DNA from 3 places in the Neptunomonas concharum genome. Region 3 is predicted to be linked to each of the others. Evidence: predicted binding sites of a transcription regulator. Region 3 holds the regulator's gene; each other region holds the start of a gene.
What was found. The regulator sigma-54, encoded in region 3, starts transcription at its own class of promoters, with help from an activator protein. The targets are predictions, from matches to a motif close to TGGCACNNNNNTTGCTNT.
Positions count from the first base shown of each region.

Region 1: glnK (P-II family nitrogen regulator) is a predicted target of sigma-54. The motif match lies at 6,132-6,149, and genes of this name have one in related genera.
Region 2: glnL (nitrogen regulation protein NR(II)) is a predicted target of sigma-54. The motif match lies at 7,992-8,009, and genes of this name have one in related genera.

Region 1 is NZ_CP043869.1:236,196-246,227, forward strand. It holds gene F0U83_RS01130 (response regulator transcription factor) at 1-327, shown strand, start outside; gene F0U83_RS01135 (sensor histidine kinase) at 327-1,640, shown strand; gene F0U83_RS01140 (sensor domain-containing protein) at 1,663-3,735, opposite strand; gene glnK (P-II family nitrogen regulator) at 3,904-4,242, opposite strand; gene F0U83_RS01150 (ammonium transporter) at 4,401-5,675, opposite strand; gene glnK (P-II family nitrogen regulator) at 5,715-6,053, opposite strand; gene F0U83_RS01160 (accessory factor UbiK family protein) at 6,375-6,626, shown strand; gene F0U83_RS01165 (EAL domain-containing protein) at 6,670-8,235, shown strand; gene F0U83_RS01170 (YifB family Mg chelatase-like AAA ATPase) at 8,270-9,796, shown strand; gene F0U83_RS01175 (putative bifunctional diguanylate cyclase/phosphodiesterase) at 9,756-10,032, opposite strand, start outside.
Region 2 is NZ_CP043869.1:3,138,902-3,148,933, reverse strand. It holds gene F0U83_RS14955 (bifunctional molybdopterin-guanine dinucleotide biosynthesis adaptor protein MobB/molybdopterin molybdotransferase MoeA) at 1-423, shown strand, start outside; gene moaA (GTP 3',8-cyclase MoaA) at 431-1,423, shown strand; gene F0U83_RS14945 (hypothetical protein) at 1,470-1,973, shown strand; gene F0U83_RS14940 (tRNA-uridine aminocarboxypropyltransferase) at 1,973-2,683, shown strand; gene dtd (D-aminoacyl-tRNA deacylase) at 2,680-3,120, opposite strand; gene pip (prolyl aminopeptidase) at 3,132-4,082, opposite strand; gene typA (translational GTPase TypA) at 4,194-6,011, opposite strand; gene glnA (glutamate--ammonia ligase) at 6,379-7,785, shown strand; gene glnL (nitrogen regulation protein NR(II)) at 8,038-9,120, shown strand; gene glnG (nitrogen regulation protein NR(I)) at 9,104-10,032, shown strand, end outside.
Region 3 is NZ_CP043869.1:2,621,957-2,631,988, reverse strand. It holds gene mgtE (magnesium transporter) at 1-1,275, opposite strand, end outside; gene F0U83_RS12440 (HPr family phosphocarrier protein) at 1,376-1,645, opposite strand; gene rapZ (RNase adapter RapZ) at 1,672-2,529, opposite strand; gene ptsN (PTS IIA-like nitrogen regulatory protein PtsN) at 2,544-2,999, opposite strand; gene hpf (ribosome hibernation promoting factor) at 3,020-3,310, opposite strand; gene F0U83_RS12420 (RNA polymerase factor sigma-54) at 3,355-4,920, opposite strand; gene lptB (LPS export ABC transporter ATP-binding protein) at 4,958-5,686, opposite strand; gene lptA (lipopolysaccharide transport periplasmic protein LptA) at 5,689-6,210, opposite strand; gene lptC (LPS export ABC transporter periplasmic protein LptC) at 6,197-6,772, opposite strand; gene F0U83_RS12400 (KdsC family phosphatase) at 6,772-7,308, opposite strand; gene F0U83_RS12395 (KpsF/GutQ family sugar-phosphate isomerase) at 7,308-8,282, opposite strand; gene F0U83_RS12390 (calcium/sodium antiporter) at 8,300-9,256, opposite strand; gene F0U83_RS12385 (ABC transporter ATP-binding protein) at 9,453-10,032, shown strand, end outside.

The DNA.
Region 1 (10,032 bases), 1.2 Mb from region 3:
ACTATGCCAGCACCTAAAGGCAGCCGACTGACCTGTTGGGGTATTACGTTAGATCCTACCAAACGGGAGGTCTCGTATGGTGCAGATTGTATCGATATGACCAGTGCAGAGTTCAACGTGCTACATCAGTTTATGCAGCACCCAGGAGAAATTATCAGTAAATCCGCGCTGACAGAGCGGGTACTTCATCGGAATTTGACCGCTTATGACCGAGCTATTGATGTGCATGTTAGTCGAGTCAGGCAAAAATTGGCCCCTTTCATCAAAGGGCAGGAATTGATCAAAACGGTTAGAGGAGAAGGTTACCTCTTAGTGGCGGAGAATTGATGTTACGTTTTAATCGACTTTTTTGGAAAATATTTTTTGCTTTTTGGCTGGCCAGCTTTGGGGTGATCCTCGCAACAGTCGCTGTGGTGGGGGGGATTATCGAGCGGGATAGTGTAAGAGATACGCTGGAATATAAAGCCCGCCTTCAAGCGGAAAATATGATCAGTCGCTACGAAGGCGGGCTGTCATCTAATCACCGTTACGATGATGGGGACGATGATGAGCGAACGGAACGCCGTCGTCGCCATCCGCGGATACTCCCGTTGCAGATTTATGATGCTTCAGGCAGGTTGATTTTCGGTGCTGCACCCCGGACACAGCAGAGCGATCAACTGGCTTTCAAATTTACATCAGAGCGTGGGATTGCGTACCAAGTTCGTTTGCCGTTAGATCCTGTGAGAAGCCATTTAGCGCGCCTTCAGTCGTTTCTGTTATCTGTTCAGGCTGTTTTTGTCTTAATCGCGGCTACCTTGGCAAGCTTGTTATTGACGCTCATCGTTGTCAGGCCCGTGAATCGTTTAAAGGGCTACGTTAATCAATTACATAGCGGGGAAGAGCCGGTATCTATTGATCCCTCACTGCTAAAACGGGGGGATGAAATTGGTGATTTGGCTAGAGAGTTTGATCAAATGGCACGTTATGTGGAGTTAACGCTGCAATCCCAGCAGCGCTTGGTCCAGGATGTCTCACATGAATTGCGTGCCCCTTTAGCACGTATGCAAGTGGCTGCGGGGCTTGCTGAACAAAAGCTGGGTAGTGATAGTAAAATTAGCCAGCGGATAGATTTAGAGTGCCAGCGCCTGAGTCGTTTGATTGATGAGATGCTGTCTATGGCAAGACTCAATAATCTTGATGCGACACAAGGGACGTTCAATCTGGTGGAGTTGCTGCAACAGGCGATTGATGACCTGCTTTTCACCCAGCCTGAACGGCCTATTAGTTGGGCGCCCGTGTTGAAAACACAAGGTGTTTATCAAGGTAATCCTGAGCTGTTTTCCAGAGCGATCAATAATCTATTCAATAATATTATCAAGCATACAGACAGTGACTGTCCTGTTGATGTCGTTATTCAAGAGAGTAACAGCCATTACGAGATCGTGATAAGCGATCATGGAAAAGGGGTGTCTAAAGATACGCTATCCTGTTTGTTTGAGCCTTTTTATCGTCATAATAATGATACCAACGGCTATGGGCTGGGGCTGAGTATCGCTAAACGAGCGATTGAACGGTTGAATGGTACTATTGTGGCGGAACACTACCCGGAAGGTGGTTTGAGCATAAGAATTCATCTGCCGATGAACCCCTGTAAGTGATCTAACGCTGGAGCGTGTCTAGTCAGTGGTCCTGCTGCTTTGCGAGCATTTCGAATAGCTGGGCCTCAGTGATCGCCTTGCTGTAAAGAAAACCCTGACCCATAAAGCATTGTTTGCTAATCAAGAACTGCTTTTGTTCGAGTGTCTCTATACCCTCTGCTAAGGGAGTCAGTTGTAGGCGCTCTGCCATAGCAATAATAGTTTCTGTGATGGCTGCACTGTCCTCATCATGGGGCAGGTCTGCAATGAAACTTTTATCAATTTTAAGAATATCTACTGGCATCTTCTTTAAATAGTTCAGTGAAGAAAAGCCTGTACCAAAATCATCAATGGCCAAGGATATTCCCAACTGCTTGAGTGCATGAAGTGTGTCGGTTGATTGTTGAGGGTTTTGGAGTAAAACTCCCTCCGTAATTTCCAAGGTTAGGTTGGGTTTAATACTTGGGTGCTCTTCAATCAGCGCCTTAAACGTTGGGATAAGTAGGGGATCTTCTAACTGTCGTGTTGAAAGGTTAATCGACAGATTAATCGTAGGTAGCTGGCTATTTAACAGACGCATTAGCATGGCGAGCGCTTCTTTGATTACCCAACGTCCTAAGGGGAGTATTAGGCCGGTCTCTTCTGCTTTTTCGATAAACTCAGAGGGCTCGATTTCCCCATCGAGCAAATGACACCATCGACAGAGCGCCTCTACCGCAACGACCCGGCCTGTTCTTAAATCCATGATCGGTTGATAAAGTAAATGCAACGCTTCATGATCGATGGCATGGCGAAGATCAAGCTCTAATGATAATGCTCGTTTAGCTTCTAGATCCATTTTAGGGTGAAAAAACGCAAATGTGTTCCTACCTGAGCGTTTTGCTTCGTACATCGCTAAGTCAGCATTCTTTAAAAGGCCGCTGGCATCGTCACCATCTGTATGAATGAGTGTTATGCCTATGCTTACGGTGGCTTGTATTTCATGCGGGCCAATATGTAACGGTTGGCCGAGTAGTGAAAGAATTTCGGTCGTTAAGGTAATCAGGTCTTCCGTAGAGTCCGCAGTATGGACGAGGACGGTAAATTCATCTCCTCCTAAGCGATACACAGATGAGGCTTCATTTGTACAAAAACGAAGACGGTTCGCTATCGCCATCAGTAACTCATCACCAGTATCGTGTCCGAGCGTATCGTTTATTTGCTTAAAGTGGTCTAGATCCAGTAGCAGTAACGCGGATACTTGTTCTGCGGGTTTGTGGATCAAGTTATCTAAATCATCACGAAAACGTCGGCGATTCCCAAGACCTGTCAATGCATCAAAGTAAGCAAGCTGCTCCATCTGGCGCTCATGCTCTTTAATATGGGAGATGTCATCACTAACTGAGACGATGTTAACTAGGGTATCGTTCTGGTCATAAATAGGTGATATAGATTGGAATGACCAATATTCAGAACCATCTTTTCGACGGTTAAGAAGGGTGTTTCTCCATTGCTTTCCGCTGAGAATGTTGTGCCATAAACCTTTATAAATGTGGTCTGATGTTTGATCGGAGCGAAGCAGGCTGGGCTTCTTTCCGATTAGTTCTAGAGGCGAGTACCCTGTGACTTCTGAAAAACGAGGGTTGGTATATTCAATCAACCCCTCGGCATTTGTAATCAGCACTGCGCTGCCGCTGTTTTCAACAGCGTAGGATAGTTTCTTTAATTCAAGTTCGTGGGTCGTATCAATGGCAACATCGGATATAATGATAATGGCTGCAATAACTTGGTTCTTTTCGTCTCTAATGGCTGAAACGCAAACAGATGCTGTGAAAATTTCGTTATTCTTTTTGTAGAGATCCCGCCTAAGCTTGTAGCTGCCCAGCTGATTATTGAAAAGGGCTTGTAGCCTTGCTTTGGTTGCTTCGTAATGCTCAGGCGGACAAATTTTGTCGAGCGGCTTTCCCGCTAAACTTTCTCCATGAAAGCCTAAGATTGCGGAAAATTGTGGATTAGACAGTAAGCAAAATCCTTGTGCATCAATACAGGCAACACCAATGTGGGCATCATCAAACGGTGTATAAACCTGGTGAATTATATGCAGCTGAGTTTCGCTAAGACCATTCCGTTGGCTCATGGTTGAATATCTAATCTCATAGGGTAAGTTTGGCTACCGCATATCATACAGTTTTAAAATAGCCTCTTTATGATCCAAGTCAAAAGTGTCTCTAATATGATACTTAAATGACGTGAGGTCAAAAAAAAGCACCTTTAAAGAAAGGTGCTTTTGGGTAACCGGTATTGCCTAAAGCGCGTCTGGACCACTTTCGCCAGTACGAATACGGATGACTTGCTCTAGTGGCATAACAAATATTTTGCCATCCCCAATCTTTCCAGTATTGGCTGTTTTACTGATAGCTTCAATAACTTGATCCAGCATATCTTCATCGATGGCGACTTCGATTTTTACTTTAGGTAGGAAGTCCACTACATATTCAGCCCCACGGTAGAGCTCAGTGTGGCCTTTCTGACGACCAAAGCCTTTTACTTCGGTAACAGTGACCCCTTGAATGCCAATTTCAGATAAGGCTTCGCGCACATCATCCAGCTTAAAAGGTTTGATAACCGCACTCACAAGTTTCATAGACGTCTCCTTCTGTGCCGGCTGCAATACCGGCAGTCGAGCATACTCAGTAAATATGGCGCTCAGTATACCCCTATTTTCGAGGTTGCGCATTGTTGGAAAAACGCTCAAAGGGTGCCGAAGCACCCTTGAAGTTATGGATTGAGACTTAAGTTTAATTACTTTCCAGCAGATTTGAACTCTGGGTATGCCTCCATGCCACACTCAGCAATGTCAGCACCTTCGTACTCTTCCTCTTCGCTGATACGGATACCCATTACCGCTTTGAGTACTAGCCATACAACCAAGCTTGCACAGAATACCCAACCAAAGATAGAGACAATACCTAAAATCTGAGCACCAAAGGTGGCATCTGCGTTGTTCAAAGGCACCGCCAGAAGTCCCCAAATACCTACTACACCGTGAACTGAAATAGCACCGACTGGGTCATCAATGCGTAGCTTATCCAGTGTTAGGATAGAGAACACAACCAACACACCGCCAAGGGCTCCAATAAGGGTTGAGAATTGAGCCGTTGGTGAAAGAGGGTCTGCTGTTATTGCCACAAGGCCAGCCAATGCGCCGTTAAGTGCCATGGTCAAGTCAGCTTTCTTGAAGAGTAAGCGAGCTGTAATGAGAGCTGCGATGACACCACCTGCTGCTGCCGCGTTGGTATTAACAAACACCTGAGCTACGGCATTAGCTTCGCCCACATCAGACAGTTTGAGTTCCGAGCCGCCGTTGAAACCGAACCAGCCCATCCACAGGATGAAAGTACCCAGTGTCGCGAGCGGCAGGTTTGCACCAGGGATCGCATTGATCTGGCCATTTTTACCGTATTTACCTTTGCGGGCACCTAGCACCAGTACGCCTGCTAGTGCTGCTGCTGCGCCTGCCATGTGGACAATACCTGAACCAGCAAAGTCGGAGAAACCTGCTTCGCTTAAGAAGCCACCACCCCATGTCCAGTAGCCTTCTACTGGGTAGATGAAACCCGTCATGACAACAGCAAAAGCCAAGAATGCCCATAGCTTCATACGCTCAGCCACCGCACCGGATACGATAGACATAGCTGTAGCAACAAAGACTACCTGAAAGAAGAAATCAGAACGTGCGGAGTAATAAGGTGCGTCGTCCCCGCCTGATAATACGGCGTCTAAGGCGTTCTCATCACCAATCAGTGCCCCAAGGTTTGGCAGAATACCGCCTTCGTCAGAGCTGTACATGATGAAGTAACCACAAAGCAGGTACATGGTACAGGCGATTGCATATAATGCGACGTTCTTGGTCAGAATCTCTGTGGTATTTTTGGCACGTACAAGACCTGCCTCTAACATGGCAAAACCTGCTGCCATCCACATTACCAACGCGCCACAAATGAGAAAGTAGAACGTGTCTACTGCATATTTCAGCTGTGTTAAGTCACTCGCTGTTGATTTTAATAACTCTTCCATCTCGTCTGCCCTCCGTCAGGCTCGATCTTTTTAATCTATTTACAGTGCGTCATCGCCCGCTTCGCCAGTACGAATACGGATCACTTGCTCAAGCGACATGACAAAAATCTTTCCATCACCAATCTTTCCTGTTTGTGCTGCTTGGCTAATTGCATCAACTACTTGCTCAGCAATTTCATCAGACACGGCGGCATCAACGCGGACTTTCGGTAGAAAGTCGACGACATACTCAGCGCCTCGGTATAACTCGGTATGACCTTTTTGACGGCCAAAGCCTTTTACTTCAGTGACCGTGATGCCTTGTACGCCGATTTCTGAAAGCGCTTCACGTACATCATCTAATTTGAATGGCTTAATAATTGCCGATACTAGTTTCATGGGGCTTTTCCCTCTTGCTAAACTGTTTTTTCCACCGGCCGCTTACGGGCTTGGTGACTCGAAACGGTTGCTTGGGACTAAGCGAATCCTGTGCCTGAATTATGAAAAGTTATAATAAACATAGGGTTAAGGTTTTTTTTGGGCGTTTTTGCTCATAACTAGACGGCTGGTGATAAGAAAAGATGCACGCCTTTGGTGCGTGATCGTTTTTGGTGCGCTTGATAGGTGGGTTTATATAGCGAAAGCTGTTTGGATCGATAGAAGATGATGAACTCAGCGGTTATAGTGTGTTAAACCGCTCAAAATATCAGAGAATAAAGAATGAATGACAAGATACTAGAAGGCTTATCCGCACAGTTCACACAGGTGATGAATACACTCAATAATGGCGCAGAATTGCCTGGGCAGTCACAAGTGCGTGCGATGATGCAAAGCGCGCTAGGCAAAATGGATTTGGTTACACGAGATGAGTTTGATGCACAAAGTGCGGTATTGGCGCGGACTCGTACCCTAGTTGAGCAACTGGAAAAGCGTGTTGAGGCTTTAGAAGCGAAAGCCAGCACTGAGCAGTAATTTTAAAGGTGTTGTATCGTCGGAAGTAGAAGGGGCGAAAGGAATGAGGAATCACCTTGCGTGGCTGGATGTGAAGGGGCATTACGTCCATGCTACAGAAGAATATATCGGTTTGTTTGGCTCAGATGTGTGTATTAAAGGTACTGCATTGGCGGATCTGCACGCAGTTGCTGTGGCTGATGTGCTCACTACCCTGCTGAATGAGGCAGTAACGCAAGGCGTTGCAGAAACTTCGTTGCGCTTATTTGATGAACATACGTTATATAATGCACGCATTATTTATCCGCCTATGGCTGACCATGCTGTTTTGGCCGTTGAACGCTGCGCAGAACAGCCTCACCTTTACGCTCAATTCTTAACCGGTAATGCGACCGATCAGGTTCCGCGTTTCAAATCGGCACTTAATGCCTATATTCGATCAGCAGTAAAATCAGGAAGGCAGGTCGGCTTATTGAAAATCCATATCGAGCGCTTTAGCTGGATACAGGAAAATTTAGGCGAGACTAATCACGATATACTTGAAGAGATTGCTGTGCGTTTACTAGGCACTTTGAGAGAAGATGACACTCTTCTGCGGGCTGGTGATGATGAGTTTATTGTCCAGTTAGCACGCATCGAAAGTGAAGAGGCCGTGCTAGCTGTGGCGCATCGCTTAGTCGAGCAGTTGTCTTATGGTGTGCGCTACCAGCGGCGAGAAGTGCACTTGAGTGCCTCAGTAGGGGTCGCATTAGCGCCTTTACAGGCCAGTGATGCGGCGGAGTTATTAGGAGCAGCAGAGCAAGCGCTGAAAGCCCAGCTGCGTTCAGGTATATCTGGCGTTAGATTATATGACCCGATACGCCAGCGAAAAGCGCTGCATCTAAAAGACCTAGCCGAGCTAATAAAACCCGATGTGCAGAATTTAGATATGGGGTTTCGCCCTATCTATGGTGTGCATAGCCATCGAATTGAGGCCGCTCAGTTGATACCTTTAGTAAAAGGTGTCCCTTGTGTGGGCGAAGAAGAGTATCTACTCACCCAAATTTTAGACGGGGCAGCAGGGTGGCATACCTATTTAGGGTTGATATTTAATCAGCTTGAAGCCCCTTTACAGACGTTATCTCAGCAGAAAGGATTTGAGGGAGTGATTGTACGTATTCCTCCTGATGTGCTGGAGCTTCCGTCTTTCATGGAGTTCATGACAACAAGGCTGCACCTTTCCGAACTGGTCAGAAATTTGGTGCTGCTAGAGGTTGATGCTATCGAAACCCGAGACCATGAAGGGGTCTTGTTTGATTTAGAGGCTTTGGGGTTTAGGATTGTACTGAATGGGCTGAGTGATTACTTACCACCCTTGCAGCAATTAAAAGAGTTGGAGCCTCAACTGATCAAACTGGATCAGGGGTTGGTGCATGACATGTCGCTAGACCCTAAGCGACGTAAACTGCTAGAAAAGGTCGCTGATATGGCTTCAGATCTTGAAATTCCTTTGGCTGCAGATGGCGTTATGTCTGCGGGGCAGCGATTGCAATTAGCGCAACAGGGTGTGGACTTTATGCAAGGCGAGTACTTTGGTAATCTACTGAGCGTTGAGTTGCTCTATGAGCAGCTAATTATGGAAAATATCTAACCTAACTCATCGGTTTTCGTCCACGGAAGGATGCATGTCTCTCGCTATTGTTCATACCCGCGCTCAGTTGGGCGTATCGTCACCTGCTGTCACGGTCGAGGTTCACTTGTCGGCAGGTTTGCCTGCGTTAGCACTAGTTGGGCTGCCAGAAGCGGCGGTGCGTGAAAGTAAAGAACGTGTTCGTAGTGCCATTATTAACTCAGGTTTTGAGTTCCCCCAACGACGAATTACCATTAATTTAGCTCCTGCCGACTTGCCCAAAGAGGGTGGGCGATACGATCTAGCTATCGCTGTTGGCATTTTGGTGGCATCTGGACAGCTTCCCGCTGATATATTAGAGAAGACAGAACTCTTGGGTGAATTAGCCTTGTCGGGGGAGTTACGCCAAGTTACAGGTGTCTTGCCTGCAGCGGTGGCTTGTAAAAAACAAGGGCGTGCTTTCTGGATTCCAAAGGATAACCGTGAGGAAGCGGCATTAGTTCGAGGGCTGGATGTCAGAGCGGCAAGCCATTTTCTCGATATATGCGCGGCCCTGAGCGGGAAAATGCAACTGGAGCAAGTTGTTCCGACTCAGCCTATATCCAGCTCAGCTCCTAACCAATGGGATCTATCGGATGTTAAAGGTCAATTAAAAGCAAAACGCGCTTTAGAAATTGCAGCAGCAGGCGGTCATAATTTGGTATTGAGTGGCGTACCAGGTAGCGGTAAAAGTATGCTGGCGGCACGGTTGCCGGGATTGTTGCCTAAGCTGACGGAAGAGGAACGTCTTGATACGGCAGCAGTATACTCGGTAGCTGGTTTGCCGGTTGAGGCGATATGTCAGGGTGTTCGGCCTTTCAGGTCGCCCCATCACACAGCGTCGGCAGCAGCCCTAGTAGGAGGCGGTAGTCACCCGAAACCAGGTGAGATCTCTTTAGCTCATCAAGGCGTGCTCTTTTTAGATGAGTTACCAGAGTTTTCCAGAAAGGTTTTAGAGGTTTTGCGCGAACCTTTAGAAACGGGCGAAATATTGATCTCCCGAGCGGCACGGCAAACCCACTATCCCGCAAGGTTTCAATTAATAGGCGCGCTTAATCCGTGCCCTTGTGGGTATGCTGGCGATCCGAGTGGCCGGTGCCGTTGTACACCAGATCAAATCAGGCGCTATCAAGATAAGCTCTCAGGTCCTTTACTGGATCGCATCGATCTCTTCGTTAATGTGCAGGCCTTACCGCCGCAGACGTTGCTTAAACTAGATCAGTTACCTTCTGAAACAAGCGTAGTAGTAGCAGAGCGGGTATCGCTGGCACTGGACAGGCAACACCGCCGGCAAGGGTGCCGTAACAGTCTGCTCACAGCTAAAATGCTGGAGACCTACTGTGTTTTAAGTAGCGATGACAGAAATATATTAGCGGCTGCGGCTGAGCGCTTTGGTTTATCAGCCCGTGCTTGTCATCGGGTAATGAAAGTCGCCAGAACCTTGGCTGACCTTCGGGGAAGTGAGCAGGTTGAACGAGCAGACTTAACGGAGGCGTTAGGCTTTAGGGAGGGTCTTGCTGGCCCGTCGTCAGCATTTTCATAAAATCGGCTAGGGGTACAGGTTGGCTAAAAAAGAACCCCTGTACTTGATCACAGTCATTTTGGATCAAAAACTCCAGCTGTGCTTTGGTTTCTACTCCCTCGGCAATAACGCACATATTGAGATTATGGGCGAGGCTAATAACGGCGCGAATAATTTCGATATCATCTGCACTGTCGGGCAGCTTGGCTACAAAAGAACGATCTATTTTCAGCGCACTAATAGGAAGTTTTTGGAGC
Region 2 (10,032 bases), 520 kb from region 3:
GAAGGCCGTGTCGATTTTTGGCGCATCGCTATGCGCCCAGGCCGTCCCTTAGCGTTCGGTGATGTTGGTGGTAAACCCTTCTTTGGTCTTCCCGGTAATCCGGTGGCAGTTATGGTGACGTTTATGCAGTTTGTGCAGCCGGCATTGCGCAAAATGATGGGGCAAACAGCATGGCAACCGAATCGTATGATAGCGATTGCAGAAGAAACGTTGAAGTCCCGTCTGGGTAGGACTGATTATAGCCGAGGCGTTTACCATATTAACGAGTCGGGGCAGCTGGTGGTTCGTTCGACAGGTTCTCAGGGGTCTGGCATTCTTACCTCAATGGTGATGGCGAACTGCCTAATAGAAATTACGGATGAATTTGAGCGGATTGATGTCGGAGAGCCAGTATTGATACAACCTTTTTCGGATTTGATGTGAGAGACTCATGACTGAGCAGTTGATCGACCCTTTCGGAAGGCATATTACTTACGTTCGTCTGTCAGTGACTGATCGCTGTGACTTTCGTTGTGTCTACTGCATGGATGAGGAGATGACTTTTTTGCCTCGGCAGCAAGTCTTATCCCTTGAGGAGATACATCAGGTCGCGCGTGCATTGACCGAAATGGGAGTGACCAAAATTCGTCTCACCGGTGGAGAGCCTTTGGTGCGCAAAGAGGTATTGAGCTTATTTGAGCGCATGGGCAGCCTTCCTGGATTGAACGACTTTTGTGTTACCACAAACGGTTCGCAGTTGGTCCGCTATGCGCAAGCGCTGAGAGCTGCTGGAGTTAACCGAATTAATATTAGTCTGGATACATTGCATGCCCCGTTGTTTAAGGAGCTGACCCGCACAGGACGGTTGGAGCAAGTGTTGGAAGGAATCGAAGCTGCTAGAACAGCGGGTTTCGAGAGAATTAAGTTGAATGCAGTTATCCTCAAAGGCCGCAACGATCATGAAGTGATTGAGCTGGTGGATTTTGCACGTGAGAGAGGCTTGGATATCTCTTTTATTGAAGAGATGCCACTGGGCCAGATATCAGAGCATGATCGAGAAGCGACCTATTGCTCTAGCGATGATGTGCGAGCAATGATTCAGCAGGTTTACCCGTTGATGCCTTCATCTCTGACAACAGGAGGGCCATCGCGTTATTGGAAAATGGCCGACTCAGGCACAAGAATTGGCTTTATTTCGCCTCATAGTCATAACTTTTGTGGCGAATGTAATCGAATCCGCATCACAGTCGAAGGTAAGCTGTTACTCTGCTTAGGTAATGAAAATGCTGTTGATCTAAAGGCGGTAATGCGGCGTTATCCCGGTGATTTGGAGCGCCTCAAACATACCATCAGAGAAGCGATTACCCACAAACCCGAGAAGCATCACTTTACCACAGATGGCAGTGTGCAAATTGTCCGCTTTATGAATACAACGGGCGGATGATCCGCTATCATAATGTGTCCATCAAGCGTTGCTAATTGGATAATTGATGATAAACCTTGCATCACTCTCATTTCATTTTGACCCCGTTGAAGACCGTATTCGCTTGATCGGTAATTTATCGAATAGCCATCAGCGGGTCGACTTTTGGCTGACTCGTCGCTTAGTTCTGCGATTGCTGGACGCCTCTGATCAACTCATTAAAAAGACATCGGAAAAAGTGAGCCAAATGCCCGCTGAACATCAGTCGGCGATGGCGCAGTTTGAGCACGATGAGGCTCAGCAGCAACAGTCCGTATTAAAAGAGGAATCGTTAGACCACACGGATGAAACGGTGCAATTACTGCAACGTCTTGATATTAGCTTCCGTGATGGACGTTATCAGTTAGGCTTCTTTGAAAATGGCCAGGCTGAGGCAACGGGCTTTAGTATTTTGTCTTATGCCGAGATGCATCAGATTTTGCATTGGCTGCATAAAGGGTGTCAGCAACTTGAGTGGGGTGCACCTTCAGTGCTCTTTGACTCAGGAGAAATCGAGAAGAGACTCCAGTAGTGGCGTATCAAGCAGATGCCCCCCGAAAGCCATTTGTAACGCGGGGTTCAAGGGTTATACGTTGTGAAACCTGTTTGTTGCCAGCCCAGCGTTGCTTATGTACAGATAAGCCTGGCGTCGCAGCTAAAGCCGTTTTTTGGTTATTAACCCATCATGATGAATTTTATAAGCCAAGTAATACCGGCCGTTTAATTGTTGATGCGATCCATGGTTCAAAAACCTTTGAGTGGTCGCGTACTGATCCTGATCCTGATTTTATTGCGCTATTGTCGGATGCGCGGTACCGACCCTATTTGGTGTTTCCTCAAGAGGCAGATTATCAGCAAAGAATGGTGGATGTTGAAGCGGTTCAGCGGCCAGATGAGCGTATTCCTGCCTTTATTATTCTGGACGGGACTTGGCGACAAGCTCGCCGTATGTTCCGTTTAAGTCGTTACCTTGATGCACTGCCAGTGTTTGAACCTACGGTAACGGGTTTGTCCCGCTATCAGCTTCGGCAATCGGCACAGCCCCATCACCTTTGTACGGCAGAAGTGGGCGCTGCCGTATTAAGAGATATACAAGATGAGCAAAGTGCATCTGTACTTGATGCTTATTTTGACCTGTTCAACGCAGAATATTTTGCATCACGGCGTTCCGCGGATACAAAGGGTGCCGCTTTAGCGGCACGTGAGCAACTGCAGTACCTAATGGCTAGTAAGCCGGACTAATTAGCTTCCAATAAAAAAGTAACCGGGCCGTCATTAAGTAATGAAACCTGCATGTTAGCGCCAAACTTTCCTGTTTCTACCTGATTATGCTGTTGCTTAGCTTGGTGAACAAAATAGTCATACAGTGCCTTACCGTGTTCAGGTGAGGCGCCGTTAGAGAAACCTGGCCTGAGTCCTTTATTGGTATCAGCTACTAAGGTGAATTGAGAGACCACTAATAACCCGCCTTCTGTTTGTTCAAGACTCAAGTTCATCCGATCTTCCTCATCAGCGAAGATACGGTAGCCCAAAACTTTTTTGAGTAGCTTGTCGGCTTGGGCTTGGGTATCGTCTCGCTCAATGCCCAGCAGTAGCAGAATACCCGACTGAATTTCACCTATACGTTTTTGATCGACATCCACAGATGCGGATTTGACTCTTTGTATGAGTCCTTTCATTCGAGAATCTCCTAAGCCAAGCTGCGAGCAAACTCATCTGTTGCCCTTATCAGATTATCAGTAATGGCTGCTTCAAAAGCCGAATGGCCCGCTTCTCTTACGATATGCAGCTCCGCTTCTGGTAGTGCTTTATGCAACGTGTACGCTTGCTCAATAGGACATACCATATCGTAACGGCCATGGATAATGGTGGTGTTGATATGGGTTATTTTGTGCGCATTATCGAGAATCTGGTTTTCATGTATGAAGCCGTGGTTAACAAAGTAATGGGCCTCTATACGCGCTATCGACAATGCGGTATGCGGGTCAGCATAATGATCAACCAAGTGGTTATTGGGTACCAAAGTCGAGCAGCGTCCTTCCCAAGTAGACCAGGCTTTGGCTGCAGACATACGCTCTAATTCATTCGCTGAGGTAAGCCGCTTATGGTAGGCATGGACTAAATCGCCCCGCTCAGCGGCAGGGATCGGCTGGGTAAAGGCTTGCCAGTAATCAGGGAAGATTGCGCTGGCTCCCTGTTGATAGAACCAGCGAATATCCTGCTGGCGACAAAGAAAGATCCCTCGAAGAATTAAGCCGCAAACCCGAGAAGGGTGCTGTTGCGCATAGAGTAAACTCAAGGTTGATCCCCAAGATCCACCAAATAGAAGCCACTCATCCACGCCGAGCTGAGTGCGAATCGTTTCCATATCCGCTATTAAATGTTCTGTGGTGTTATGGGCGAGATCGGCATGAGGGATTGATCGTCCGCAGCCGCGTTGATCGAATAAAATAATGCGATACTTTTCCGGATTAAAAAAGCAGCGGTGTGCGCTACTGGTTCCGCCACCGGGGCCGCCATGAACGAAAAGCACCGGTATCCCCTCGGCATTACCGCTTTCTTCTACATAAAGCGTATGCTGATCACTGACGTTAATGTGGTGTTCTTTATAAGGGTGGATATCGGGATAGAGAGTACGCATGATCTGTCCTTGTTGAGGCTTCGCCTTGCTCTAGTATAAGTCTCCGAAGAGATGAAGGAAATCTAAGGCATGAAAAAGGCGACCGAAGTCGCCTTTTAGGATTGTTTGCGATTACTTACCGCTACGAGCGAAGCGTTTGCGCTCGTTTTCGGTTAAGAATTTTTTGCGCAAGCGGATGTGATTAGGCGTTACTTCTACCAATTCATCATCTTCAATGAAATCCAATGCCTGTTCCAGTGTGAAACGAATCGCTGGCGTTAGCTGGATGTTTTCATCAGTACCTGATGCACGTACGTTGGTTAGCTGCTTACCCTTGATTGGATTAACGGCCAAGTCGTTACTACGGCTGTGGATACCCAGAATCATGCCTTCATAAACTTCAACGTTTGGCACGATGCATAGACGGCCACGTTCCTGCAGGTTCCATAAGGAGTAGCCCAGTGCTTTACCGGTTACCATGGAAATCAGCACACCGTTATTACGGAAGACGACTTCACCTTCTTTAACAGGACCGTAGTGATCAAAGATTGACGTCATGATGCCGGTGCCGGATGTCATCGTCAGGAATTGGCTACGGAAGCCGATCAAGCCACGTGAAGGAATCAAGAAAGATAGACGAATACGACCCGTACCATCCACTTCCATGTTTGTCATATCACCTTTGCGCTTACCCAACTCTTCAATGATGCTGCCTTGATGTTGTTCTTCAACATCAATCATCACCATTTCGTAAGGCTCTTGAATTTCGCCATCAACCACTTTTTGAATAACTTCAGGACGCGATACACCCAGCTCGAACCCTTCACGGCGCATGGATTCAATCAATACCGATAAGTGAAGTTCGCCACGGCCTGAAACACGGAACTTCTCAGGAGAGTCGCCTTGTTCAACACGTAATGCTACGTTGTGGATTAGCTCACGGTCTAAGCGGTCTTTGATATTACGGCTGGTTACGAATTTGCCGTCTTGACCTGCAAAGGGTGAATCGTTTACTTGGAATGTCATCGAAACGGTAGGCTCGTCAACACTCAAAGCTGGCAAAGCTTCTACTTGTTCTGGATCACATAAGGTATCAGAGATGTTGAGTTCATCGATACCGGTTACACAAACAATATCACCAGCACGTGCTTCGGTAACATCAACACGCTCCAAGCCAAGATAGCCCATGATTTTTTGAATCTTACCGCTACGGACTTTACCTTCGCGATCGATGATTTTTACAGGGTTGTTTAACTTGGCGACACCGCGTTTTACTCGGCCAACACCGATAACGCCTACATAGCTGTTGTAATCCAGTGCAGAGATCTGCATCTGAAATGGACCTTCCATATCCACTTGTGGAGGGCTAACGTGTTCGATAATCGCTTCGAACAGCGGTGTCATATCGTCCGCAAGGTTGTCGTGTTCGGTACCTGCAATACCATTCAAGGCAGAAGCATAAATGATTGGAAAGTCGAGCTGTTCATCTGTAGCACCTAGTGAATCAAACAGGTCGAATACTTTATCAACAGCACCGTCTGGATTAGCGCCTGGACGGTCGACCTTGTTAACTACAACAATCGGGCGTAAGCCTTGGTCGAAAGCTTTCTGGGTTACAAAGCGAGTTTGTGGCATAGGGCCATCAACCGCATCAACCAGCAAGCAAACACAGTCAACCATCGATAAAACACGCTCTACTTCACCACCAAAGTCGGCGTGGCCTGGTGTGTCTACGATGTTGATGTGGTAGCCATTCCACTCAATGGCTGTGTTTTTCGCCAGAATGGTGATGCCGCGCTCTTTCTCCTGATCGTTGGAGTCCATAATGCGCTCAGCGCCTTCATCTCGACGCCCCAGAGTGCCTGATTGCTGCAGCAATTTGTCAACCAGTGTGGTTTTACCATGGTCAACGTGGGCAATAATGGCGATATTTCTCAGCTTCTCAATCACGTGGAAGTACCTTAAAGGAGTTTCATAAAGCGCGCATTATACACTCAATTGTTGCTGTTGATCTTAATTAATAATTAGGTTTATACGTCTTTTTTACACAAGCCATTTATTGTGGCTTGGAGTATGATGCTAATCGGGCAGCGCAGTGAGCTATGGAGCGGTGTTTTTGTTCCATAATGGTGCAACTTGCTGTGTTATGCTCTTTTTTGGTGCACGAAGAGTGATCAAAATGATGCGCTAGCGACCTAAAATCAAGCGTTTGTATATTGGCACGCTAGTTGCTTTAGAAGAATCAACCGGCTTCGGCCGATATTTTCAAGACCGGATTAAAACGCGTCTGGCAACGTCTAATTGTGGAGAGAGCCAAATGTCAGAGAAGACTCTGAAGTTAATTGAAGAAAATGATGTTAAGTGGGTTGATATGCGATTCACTGACACCAAAGGTAAAGAACAGCACGTTACCATCCCTGTTCATCAGATGGGCGACGACTTCTTTGAAGAAGGTAAAATGTTTGATGGTTCTTCTATTGCTGGTTGGAAGGGCATCAATGAGTCTGACATGATTTTGCTGCCAGATGACAGTGCATCTGTATTGGATCCTTTCTCTGAAGAGTCAACGGTTATCGTTCGCTGTGACATCGTTGAGCCTGCAACAGGACAGGGCTACGAGCGTGATCCACGTTCTGTTGCGCGTCGTGCAGAAGAGTATTTGAAGTCTACAGGTATTGCTGACACGGCAATGTTCGGTCCCGAGCCTGAGTTCTTCGTATTTGATGAAGTACACTTCCATTCTGATATGAGTGGTTGTGGTTACACCGTTTCTTCTGAAGAAGCTGCATGGTCTTCTAACAGCAAGTTTGAAGGCGGTAATACAGGTCACCGTCCACGTGTGAAGGGCGGTTACTTCCCAGTTCCTCCTGTCGATTCTCTACATGACCTGCGTGGCAACATGTGTAACGCCATGACAGCAATGGGCTTAGATGTTGAAGTTCATCACCATGAAGTAGCAACCGCTGGTCAGTGTGAAATCGGTGCAGGTGCTAACACGCTAGTTAAAAAAGCTGACGAAGTTCAGGTTTTAAAATACTGCGTACACAACGTTGCACATGCTTACGGCAAAACAGCGACATTCATGCCTAAGCCAATCGTAGGCGACAACGGTTCTGGTATGCACGTTCACCAATCTTTGTCTAAAGATGGTGTAAACCTGTTTGCTGGTGATGCTTATGCAGGTATGAGCGAAATGGCTCTGTATTACATTGGCGGTATCATCAAGCACGCTAAAGCGTTGAATGCTATCACCAACCCAGGTACTAACTCTTACAAGCGTTTGGTTCCTCACTTTGAAGCACCTGTTATGCTGGCATACTCTGCTCGTAACCGTTCTGCTTCTATTCGTATTCCATACGTTACTAACCCTAAAGCACGTCGTATTGAGACGCGCTTCCCTGATCCAATCGCTAACCCGTACCTGTGCTTTGCTGCATTGATGATGGCGGGTCTGGACGGTATCCAGAATAAGATCCACCCAGGCGATGCTGCAGATAAAGATCTATACGACTTGCCTGCTGAAGAAGCAGCTGAGATTCCACAAGTTGCTGGATCTTTGGAAGAAGCATTGGCAGCTCTGGATTCTGACCGTGAGTTCTTGACAAAAGGCGGCGTGTTCACTGATGACATGATCGATGCTTATATTGCTCTGAAACAAGAAGAAGCAGATAAGATCAACCAGACAACTCACCCGCTTGAGTATGACCTGTACTACTCTGTATAAGTCAGTTGCTTAGTTAATAAAAAGCCTCCTTCGGGAGGTTTTTTTTTTGCCTGTATTTATTACAGGCGACATTACGATGCACGTGTTTTTCTGTTGTGCACTATAATGGTGCAATAAGTTCTTCACTTCGTTGCAGGGTTTAGGGATAAACATGGGGAAGTATCGATTTGACGCGAATATTGGTGTGTTGCCCTAGTTTGGGAAGTTGGCTCAATTTTTGCTGCTTTAAGCTATGTAATGGATGGTGCGCGGATGCTTAGAAAACAAACACATAAACAGATACTTGAGAACCTCTCTACCAGTGTCATCTTACTCGATGATCAGTTATGTATTGAGTACATGAACCCGGCTGCTGAGATGCTCTTGGCGGCCACATCGAAGCGCCTGAGTAGTGTTGGGGTGGAGCAGTGGTTAACTCAGGATGCTTCGGAGATAGAAGTACTAAAAGCGTCTGTTTATTCAGGGCACTCCTATACCCGCCGCGAGGCTAAATTGATCTCAATGAGCGGGGATGAGCTAACAGTTGATTACAGTGTTAATCCTATCCCGTGGGATAGAAGTAGTACTTTGCTGATCGAAATTCAGGCAAGGGACCGTTTGTTAAGGATTGAGCGGGAGGAGGAGCTGTTATCACATCATGCTACGACACGTAATTTAGTTCGCGGTATGGCACATGAGATTAAAAACCCCTTAGGTGGAATTCGTGGTGCAGCGCAACTGTTGGAGCGTGAGTTGGCTGATGTCTCACTTCATGAGTACACCCAAATCATTATCGAAGAAGCTGATCGCTTACGGAATTTAGTGGATAGATTGTTGGGCCCGCGACAGCTACCTAATATGACGAATGTCAATATCCATGCTGTACTTGAACGGGTTTGTTCATTAGTTTCAGCTGAGTCGGCAGGAGAAATTGAGTTAAAGAGGGACTACGATCCGAGTATTCCTGAGTTTATGGGAGATTCTGAGCAGTTAATACAAGCGGTGCTGAACATTGTGCGCAATGCCATGCAGGCTCTGCGGGAGAATATGTCTGATTCACCTGAAATACTGCTTCGCACTCGCGCAAAGCGTCAAGTGACGCTAGGAGCTGAAAGGCATCGCTTAGTTTGTTGCTTGGAGATTATTGATAATGGCCCTGGAATTCCAGAAGGGATGAAACAGATGGTTTTTTATCCAATGATCAGTGGGCGAGCAGAAGGAACAGGGCTAGGTTTATCTATAGCGCAATCCATTATTAATCAACATCACGGGCTTATCGAGTGCGCTAGTGAACCAGGTATGACCCGTTTCTCTCTCTTTATTCCTTTGGAGCAAAAGCATGACGATGTCCGGTAATGTGTGGATAGTGGATGATGATCGGTCGATCCGGTGGGTGCTGGAGAGAGCTTTGAGCCAATCGGGCTTTTCAATTACGACATTTGAAGGTGCCAACGAAGTACTTGGTCAGCTAGCGAAAACTCAGCCTGATGCCATCATCAGTGATATTCGTATGCCGGGTATGGATGGGTTGGAGCTATTGGAGCGAATTCAGGCCGATTATGCAGGCATCCCGATCATAATAATGACGGCACACTCAGATCTGGATAGTGCGGTATCTTCCTATCAAGGTGGGGCGTTTGAATATCTACCTAAGCCGTTTGATGTGGATGATGCGGTTGCGCTCGTAAAGAGAGCGGTTGAGCACGCTTATGAGCAGCGAAAGGAGGCCGCTCCTTTGGCCCCGGAATTGGACACCGCTGAAATTATCGGTGAAGCCCCTGCTATGCAAGAAGTGTTTAGGGCAATAGGGCGATTGTCCCACTCCAATATTACTGTGCTGATCAATGGCGAGTCGGGCACGGGTAAAGAGTTAGTAGCTCATGCTTTGCATAAACATAGCCCCAGGGCTAAGCAGTCCTTTATTCCACTGAATATGGCTGCTATTCCTAAAGATCTGATTGAGTCAGAACTGTTTGGCCATGAAAAAGGTGCATTTACCGGTGCCGCCGCTGCGCGTCGTGGGCGGTTTGAGCAAGCAGATGGTGGTACGCTGTTTCTTGATGAAATAGGTGATATGCCAGCCGAAACTCAAACGCGTTTGCTTAGAGTGTTAGCGGATGGCGAGTTTTACCGGGTAGGTGGGCACACACCGGTAAAGGTTGATGTGCGTATTATCGCAGCGACGCATCAAAACCTTGAGTCTTTGGTTGAGAGTGGGCGTTTTCGGGAAGACCTTTTCCATCGGCTCAATGTCATCCGTATTCATAT
Region 3 (10,032 bases):
GCCAGCTAATGCGGGGTCTATACCCCAATTCTTTAAAATCAATGGTAGTAGTGTCCCGGACAGCGCACCGGCAATCAGGTTGATGATAATGGCTAAACCAATGACTAATCCGATGGTCGTGTCTTCGAACCAAAAAATGGACACACCTGCCACCACCAGTGCCCATAATAAGCCATTTAAGCCGCCTACCAACAACTCTCGATTCAGTAACCAGCCAGCATTGGAGCGCTCTACATGACCTAGTGCCTGGCCGCGAATGACCAATGTCAGAGTCTGGCTACCTGCGATCCCACCCATGGACGCGACAATGGGCATCAGTACCGCTAAAGCGACCACTTTATCTATGGTGTCTTGAAAAATACCAATCACAGCCGAGGCGGTCAGGGCTGTAATCAGATTGATACCCAACCAAACAGCACGACGGCGTGTGGTCTTCATTAAAGGGGCAAAAGTATCCTCATCTTCATCCAAGCCCGCCATGCTCATTAATGAGTGGTCAGCGTCTTCACGAATAACGTCAACCACGTCATCAATGGTGATACGGCCGAGAAGTCGCCCTTCAGTATTGACCACCGGTGCTGAAACTAAGTCATGCTTTTCAAACAGTTTAGCAACTTCGTCATCCGGCATGTCGGCAGGAATTGGGTCAATATCGGTATTCATTATCTCCCTAACCGTAATATTAGGGTCTGAAACCAATAGCTTTGTGAGTGGCAGGATGCCGATATAGGACTCTTTCTTTCGACTCACAACGAATAAGCTGTCAGTCATCTCAGGGATTTCATTATGCCTGCGTATATAACGTAATACGGTTTCTACGGTGATGTCTGGGCGGATCGTCACCGTATCGGTGTTCATCAAGCCACCAGCGGTATCTTCCGGATAGCCCAGAATCTCTTCTAAGCGTTCCCGGTTTTGCTGGTCCATGATTTGTAGCAGCTCTTTGGTTACCCGTTCTGGGAGCTGCTGTAATATGTCTGCGACATCATCTGTATCAAGGCTCTCAGTAACCGCTAAAACACGGTCTGTATCCATGGTGCTGAGAATGTCTGCCTGGATATCATCAGGCAAATACTGGAGTACTTTACCTTCATTCTCTTCTTTAATGAGATTCCAGAGAATTTGACGTTCTTTGGGTGGAGATTTCTCTAGCAGGTGTGCCACTTCCACCGGACGAAGCGAAGTGTTCAACGTGAAGCGTACCTGCTGAAGCGCGCCGCTTTCTAAAGCACGGTTAAGCTTGTCTAGTGCTGTGGTTTCTTCACGGGTTGTCATGATATCCCTTGCTGATGCCCAAAGAGGGGTCAATGTTGCTAAAAATTGCGGATTAGTATAGCGGAATGCGTTAATAGCTTCAGTGGTAGGGCGTTAAAAATTATTCGTCTTCGTCGAAGCGGTTATTAATGATCGTCTCTATGGCCTGCATCGCTTCTGTTTGGTCTTCACCATCAGTTTTGATGGTAAGTTCTGTCCCTTTGCTAGCGGCAAGCATCATAACTGACATAATACTCTTACCATCGACTTCGCGGCCATCTTTTTCGAGACGGATGTCAGCTGAAAAGCGGCTGGTTGTGCCAATTAACTTGGCTGCTGCTCTGGCATGCAACCCCAGTTTATTAATAATCGTTATCTTCTTTTCAAGCATTGCTATATCCGCTTCTTGGTCTTAGCTCAATGTAACTCTCTATGACGTACATTGACATTATCCATATGTTCTTTGAAATAACTAGCTAGTTGCTCTGAAACATAAACAGAGCGGTGATGACCACCTGTGCATCCTATACCGACCGTCATATAACTACGGTTATTCTTGATAAAGTGAGGTAACCACTTTTCAATGTAGTGTTGGATGTCATGGATCATCTCGGTGACTTCAGGTGCAGCACTGAGAAATGTTTGGACAGGTTGGTCTAGCCCTGTGTACTGTCTTAATTCAGTCACCCAGTAAGGGTTTGGCAGAACCCGCATATCAAATACAATGTCTGCATCCAATGGGACGCCATGTTTAAAACCAAACGACTCAAATTGCAGAGAGAGTGATTGCTCCGCACGGTCCGCAACGCGTAGCTTAATGGCGTCTCTCAGTTCATAGATAGATAAACGGGTAGTATCTATCCTGATATTAGCAAGGTCCGTAATAGGTTCTAGTAACTTCCTTTCATATTCTATCGCATCAGGAAGATTACTGACTCTTTCTGCCATGGGGTGTCTGCGCCGCGTGGAACTATAACGTTGCAGCAGTGTTTCGTATGAGGCGTCTAGGTAGACAAGCTCTACGGAAATTTCTGGATATTGGCGAAAATATGTCCACATCTGCGGCACCTTTTCCAGATTGCTGGACAGGTTGCGTGCATCAATGCAGACCGCAATTTTATTGAGCTGCGCATCATCATTTAGCATGTGAGTGACTAAATCGGGCATCAGCATGGCAGGTAAGTTGTCGATACAATAATATCCGACATCTTCCAGTGCCTGAAGGGCTGTACTTTTACCTGAACCTGAGCGGCCACTGATAATGATGAGTTTCATTGTTACTCTGCTGTTTAGTTAAAAACTTCTGAAGCCACTTGCAACAGATGAGTATTGGAGTCAGCTTTTCTTAGTTGTTCTCTAATCGCTTCTTGACTAAAGGACTCAGCGAGTTTCCCTAAAATATTTAGATGTTCTTCACAGGCTTCTTCAGGAACAAGCAAAAAGAAGAGTAGGTCTACGGGGCGATTGTCTATCGCATCAAAATCAATGGGTTCAGATAAATGGATCAGCGCACCGATCGCTTCGGTAATACCGGCAAGGCGGCAATGTGGGATCGCCACACCTTCGCCAATGCCGGTGCTGCCCAGCCTTTCTCTGCTTATCAATCCACTAAATAAATCTTCTGCGACAATACTGCCGTTTGATTCTGCAATGATGTTACTTACAAACTCCAGAATGCGCTTTTTACTGCCGCCTTCAATATGTTGAAGCGTTCGTTCGGGTGATAGCAAAGATATAATGGACATGTGTGCTATAAATCTAATGGTTATTTGTGACTTTTCAGTTTTTCTTTGTGCTTGATGATCTGGCGATCGAGTTTGTCAGTGAGACCGTCGATAGCAGCATACATATCTTCGTGTTCACTGGTGGCAAATACTTCCCCACCTGCAATATGCATATCGGCTTCAGCTTTTTGACGTAATTTATCTACACTTAGTGTCACTTGAACGTTTGTGATGTTATCAAAGTGGCGTTCCAGCTTTTCAAATTTAGTGTGTACGTATTCAGATAAAGCTTCTGTCAGTTCTACATGGTGGCCAGTGATATTGATTTGCATATTAAGTCTCCTTTTGACACGACAGGTATGTCGTAGTGTGTTCATTAAATCAGACGCTTTCTCTCATTTGAAGGCGCAATTCCCATTGCTTCCCGGTATTTGGCGATGGTTCGCCGTGCGACCTGTATACCTTCTTCATCTAATAGTTGGGCTATTTTATTATCACTTAAAGGTTTAGTTGGATTTTCAGCGGCTATCAGTTTTTTGATGACTGCGCGTATGGCTGTGGATGACGCAGCCCCTCCGTCACTTGTGCTAACGTGGCTGGAGAAGAAGTACTTAAGCTCAAAAATCCCTCTAGGTGTATGCATATATTTTTGAGTGGTTACACGAGATATCGTAGATTCATGCATCTCTACCGCCTCCGCGATGTCATGTAAAACCATGGGTTTCATCGCTTCTGGGCCGAAGTCTAGAAAGTCAGACTGTCTTTCAATGATTTGGCTTGAAACCTTCAACAAAGTTTCATTACGGCTTTGTAAACTTTTGATAAACCAGCGAGCTTCCTGCAGATGACTCTTGAGGTAGGTATTGTCTGCACTGTTGTCTGCTCGCCTGATGAGGTCTGCATAACGGGTGTTTATCTGTAAGTTAGGTGAGGCTTCCGAGTTAAGTCGTACAGTCCATACACCACGAATTTTCTCTACATATACATCTGGAATGACATACTCGGCTTTACTGTTCGATATAAAAGATCCTGGATGCGGATTTAACGATTGAATCAGCGTAATGATGGCTTGAAGTTGCGGCTCTTTTAGCCTCAGTTTACGCATCAACTGCTTATAGTCTCGGCTACCTAGCAGGTGTATATATTGGCGACAAAGCATCACTGATTGCTTCAAAAGGGGCGTGTCAGGAGGTAATTGCTGTAGCTGTATGCTCAGGCACTCACCTAAATCGCGTGCTGCAACACCTGGCGGATCAAATTGCTGAATGCGGTGCAGTACAGCCTCAAGCTCATCCAATTCAGCATCCTGAAAAAGTTCAGATTCTTCTTGGACGAAATGCTCAAGCAGCTCATCTAATGAAATACGTAGATAGCCTTCGGTATCGATACCGTCAATAATCGCCTCGGCGATCATCTGATCCGTAGGGCTCATTGGCGTAAGATTAAGCTGCCAGAGCAAGTGGTCCTGAAGGGTTTCTTCTGCACTATCATTGGACTCAAAGGGCAAGTCTTCATCCCTATGGGTTGTGCTGCCAGAATTGGTAGATGCTTGAAAGGTATCATCCCATGATGAGTCCGTAGCAAGCTCTTCTGGGATGCGATCATTCCACTGATCGTCAAAAGAGTCTTCTGTCTCTTGATACTCATCAAGTGAATCGTTTTGGCTGTTGCTAGGTTCCTCATAAGCGCTATCAGTATGCTCTTTCGAAGAGGTTGTTTCGGGCTCAGCTGATTGAGTGGCGTTATCCGCCTGTTCTGGCTGGCTTTGTTCATGAAGCTCATCCGCTTCTTCTGATGTCTCAAGCATAGGGTTGCTGTCGAGCGCTTCTTGGATCTCTTGCTGGAGATCAAGCGTCGATAATTGCAGTAAGCGAATAGCCTGCTGCAATTGAGGGGGCATTGTTAGGTGCTGACCCATTTTAAGTTGTAATGACTGCTTCATAAAATTACAACAATACTCCTAAGCGGTATCAATCTACTCAAAGTTTGAAGGTATCACCCAAATAGGCCGCTTTCACCTGATCGTTGGCGAGTATCTCTGCGGGAGTGCCTTGGGCTAAAATTACCCCTTCACTTACAATATAGGCTTTTTCACAAATATCGAGTGTTTCTCTAACATTATGGTCTGTGATTAATATGCCTATGCCTTTAGATTGTAGGTGCTTTATAGTCTGTTTGATATCATTTACTGAGATTGGATCTACGCCCGCAAAGGGTTCATCTAACAAAATGAAGGAGGGTTCAGAAGCTAGAGCTCGTGCGATTTCCACTCTTCGGCGCTCACCGCCGGATAAGCTCATACCTAGGCTTTCTCGCAAATGAGAGATATGGAATTCTTCAAGTAAGGTTTCGAGTTTCGTTTCCCTTTGGGAGGGCGTCAGCTCTTTTCGCATCTCTAGAATACCCATCAGGTTATCCTTGACGCTTAGCTTTCGAAAAATAGACGCTTCTTGTGGCAGGTAGCCAATCCCTTTCCTTGCACGAAGGTGCATAGGATCACGGGTTACGTCATCATCGCCAATGCGGATGGCTCCATCATTGGCTTGAATTAAGCCTACAATCATATAAAAACAGGTTGTTTTTCCAGCTCCATTTGGACCCAGCAACCCTACAATTTCCCCGCTATTTACTTCTAAGGAGACATCGCGAACAACCTGGCGTTTCTTATAGGCTTTGGCCAAGTGCAGAGCTTGAAGCAATTTACTCATAATTAGGGCTTAGCCTTAGGTTGAATAACCATCTGGACGCGCTGCCCGGTTTTACCTTCGCCGCTATAGGCATTTACGATGGCTTTGTCCATCTGATAAACAATTTTACTACCGGTAAACTGGTCGCTTTCTTGTTGGACTTTTGCATTGCCTGTGATCGTAATGGTCTGTTTGGCGATTAAATAATCAAGCTTTTCGCCAAAGGCATCCGTAATAGGCTTATCTTCAGCTGCTTGCTGTCGGAAATTAGCGGGGGAACCGTTTGCAATAATGCGGCTAACGCTGTCTTTTTCACGATAGAGATCAATACGGGCCGCTTTGATCTCCATTGAACCTTGTTTCATGAGTACATTGCCGGTGTAGGTTGTGGTGCCTGTTTTTTCATTGATCTGTGCTGCGTCAGCACTGATGTGAATCGGCTGATGCTTATCTGAAGGGAGTGCGTAAGCGAAGGAGGTTAATCCTAAGAAGTAAGCTCCTAGAATGCTCAGTAGAGTATGATATGAGCGTTTATTGGTCTGCATAAAAAGTACCTTTCACATCTGATAAAAGCTCAGATACACCTGTGTTGTAGTTGATAATCATACCCGTCGCTGTAGTAGTGTGTCCTTTTTGACGGATCTCGATAGGCGCATCTGTTTTTGCTATGCCTTCAAGGTGAAGCAGGGTTAATGATGACGTGGTTAGCTCAGTCGGCGCTTCATTGGTGGAATTATGCGTGACGACTACCGCTTCATCAAGCTGCAATGATTGAGTTGTGTCTGAACTAAAGCCTTTATTGCTTTGAAAGTTAATGCGGCTAGCACCTGGCCGATGTAACGCTATTTTGGGCGTAGTCAGAGCGGAGCCTTGCTTCTCAGGGAAGTGGTTTAATTCACTAGCGTTGAGCGTGCGTACTAGGTGTCCTGTGGCGCTAAACTCTCTAACGTTGACGTCCTTCATAAAATAGTCCACACCACTGGTTATTGGTGGCATGTCGGATGAGCCTTGGTCTGCGTCTGTTTGTAGAATCCAATACATGAACACAGGCACCAGTAACGCAATTGCGAGAAATAGCTGGGTTTGGTTACGGTTCAGAGGCAACATTATAAAAAGTCTTGGTAGGCTTTTTCGAGTAAGGCTTTCGCCTCAAGGATAGCTTCGCAGAATTCCCTTGCGGCGCCATATCCACCGGTTCTTTCCGTGCACCAATCAGCGTGTTCCCTTACAAAGGGGTGTGCATTTGGCACAGTGCACCCAAAAGCTACCGCTTTAATAGCAGAGAGGTCAGGTAAGTCGTCGCCAATATAAGCGGTGTCTTGCGCGCTGTGGCCGGTCATCGTCCATAGCTCCTCAAGTGCGGCTAACTTATCATCTCTCCCTTGACGTAAGTAGGAGATATTCAGCGCTTGTGCGCGAATTTCGACTTGTGGTGAGCGCCTGCCTGTAATGATAGCGGTTTCGATGCCGGCTTGGTGTAACATTTTCAGACCTAGGCCGTCTAACGTATTGAACATCTTGACTTCACGACCATCGGGTAAAAAGTGAAGGCTACCATCTGTCATAATGCCATCTACATCGAAGACTGCTAATTTAATCTTAGCGGCTTTCTCTTTAAGTGCTGGCGTCTCTATTCGTTTCATTAAATGACCCCTGCCTTCAGCATGTCGTGCATATTTAGTGCCCCAACAGGGCGGTTCTCTTGGTCGCAGACGATTAGCGCATTGATCTTTTTTGATTGCATTATTTGTAACGCTTCAGCCGCTAATAGTTCCCCTGAAACGGTCGTACAATGTTGAGTCATCACTTGATCAATACTTGTATTTTTTAGGTTGAGTTCTTGATCCAAGGTTCGACGAAGGTCACCGTCGGTAAATATACCAATGAGTTGCCCTTGTGTGTTCGTTACCGTGGTCATACCTAAGCGCTTGTCTGTTACTTCTAATAGACTTTCGTGGATAGGTGTGCCGGAAGATACACGAGGGACATCTTCGCCGCTGTGCATAATATCTTTGACTTTGAGAAGTAGCTTTCTCCCTAAGCTGCCACCTGGGTGTGAAAACGCGAAATCTTCTGCACTAAAGCCTCTGGCTTCTAAAAGTGCTATCGCTAACGCATCGCCAAGTACTAATTGGGTAGTTGTGCTGGATGTGGGGGCTAAGCCGAGAGGACAGGCTTCTTTTTCTACACCAATGTGCAAGTTGGCGTCGGCTTCTTGAGAGAGGGTGGAGTTAGGATTGGCGGTAATACTAATCAAAGGAATTGCCAGCCGTTTGATTAAGGGCAAAATAGTGACAATTTCTGCGGTTTCTCCAGAATTTGAAAGGGCTAGTACAACGTCATCAGCCGTAAACATACCCATATCCCCATGGCTGGCTTCAGCAGGGTGAACAAAGAATGAAGGTGTCCCGGTACTGGCCAGTGTAGCCGCTATTTTGTTGCCAATATGCCCTGATTTTCCCATGCCGGTAACAATAATACGACCCCGGCAATTTATCATTGCGTCACATGCAGCTTCAAAGTCGCCATCAAGGTGATTTAGTAGATCGCTAACCGCCTCTGCTTCAAGTTTAATAGTGCGGATAGCAGAGTCTAAAAAGGATTTGATTGTATCCATGATGCTCGCCTTTTTTATCAGATCGACATAGTGTACAGCACAAACATATAACCGGCATAAGCTGCAGCCAGTAGCCCGCCTTCTAAACGATTGATCCTTGCAGGCTTTTGAATCAGGCAAAAAATAACCAGGGTAATGGTGACAGCTAGCATGACAAGATAGTCTCGATTGAAAGCTACTGCATCCATAGTAATGGGGTTAACAAAACCGGGGATCGCCATGACGGCTGCTAAGTTGAAGATGTTAGAGCCTACAACGTTGCCTAATGCAATGTCGTGATGCTTTTTTAAAGCACTCGCGACCGAGGCGGCTAGCTCAGGCAAACTGGTACCAATCGCGACGATTGTTAATCCTATTACTAGCTCAGACACACCCATTTGAGTGGCAACTTCAACTGCGCCCCAAACGAGCATTCTAGAGCTTATGATAAGCAGGGTAAGGCCGAGAACGAGCCAAAAAATAGCTGTTTTTGTGGCCATCTCAGGGATCTCTTCGGCCTCATCATTTAAGTGATCGTCCGGGTCGCTGCTTTGCTGAAATTTGGCGAACAGTACGAGACAAAACAACAAAGCGGTAACGAGGATTATACCGTCCGTCAAAGATAGATGGAGATCGTATAACAGCGCACCAGCTAACAGGGTGACACCTACGAGCAAAGGGATCTCTTTCTTTAGTACAGCGGATTTGACAGGTAATGGAGCGATCATCGCAGTAATACCCAGAACAAGCGCTATGTTGGCGATATTAGAGCCTACTGCATTACCCACGGCGAGATTGCCTGACCCGCTTAGCGATGCCATCAGAGAGACTAATATTTCCGGAGCTGAGGTACCAAAAGACACAATGGTTAAGCCAATGAGTAGTGGCGACATGCCGGAGTTTTTGGCAGTAGCTGCGGCGCCGATAACAAAACGATCGGCGCTCCAGACTAAAACGACAAGCCCAGCAAGTATAGATAGGATCGGAAATAGCATGGCAGACAATAAACCTGTTAATAAGAAGGCGCCTATTAAAACAGAACCAAAAACAGGTGCAAGTTAAATACAGGATCTGTTCATGTTTTAAGCGCCTGATGGTATAGTTGGCGCCTTAATTTCAACCCTTGCACTAGCCGGTAAGTCTTACAGACTGGTGATGTTGTACTCAGAGTCAGGGAATGGGCCAGAAATCATGTCAACTCATGAACACGACACCCCTATCATTGATATACAAGGACTCAGTTTCAGCCGCAGTGGCCGAAAAATTTTCCGTGATATCAATATGCAAATTCCGCGTGGGCGGGTGACTGCCATCATGGGGCCGTCGGGCACAGGGAAAACGACATTATTGAAACTGATAGGTGGGCAACTGCGCCCAGATAGTGGAAACGTGCTTATTGATGGACAAAACGTACATCAAATTTCCCGCACAGCGCTATTTACCTTACGAGAAAAAATGGGAATGTTGTTTCAAAGCGGTGCTTTGTTCACGGACATGAGTGTATTTGAGAATGTGGCCTTTCCTATTCGCGTACATACCGACCTGCCCGATGATATGATTCGGGATGTGGTACTGCTCAAACTTCAGGCAGTTGGTCTGCGTGGAGCGAAAGATCTGATGCCGAGTGAGTTATCTGGTGGCATGGCACGTCGTGTCGCATTGGCAAGAGCTATAGCGCTTGATCCGGCTATTGTGATGTATGATGAGCCCTTTACCGGGCAAGACCCTATTGCGATGGGTGTGTTGGTCAATCTGATTAAACGTATGAACA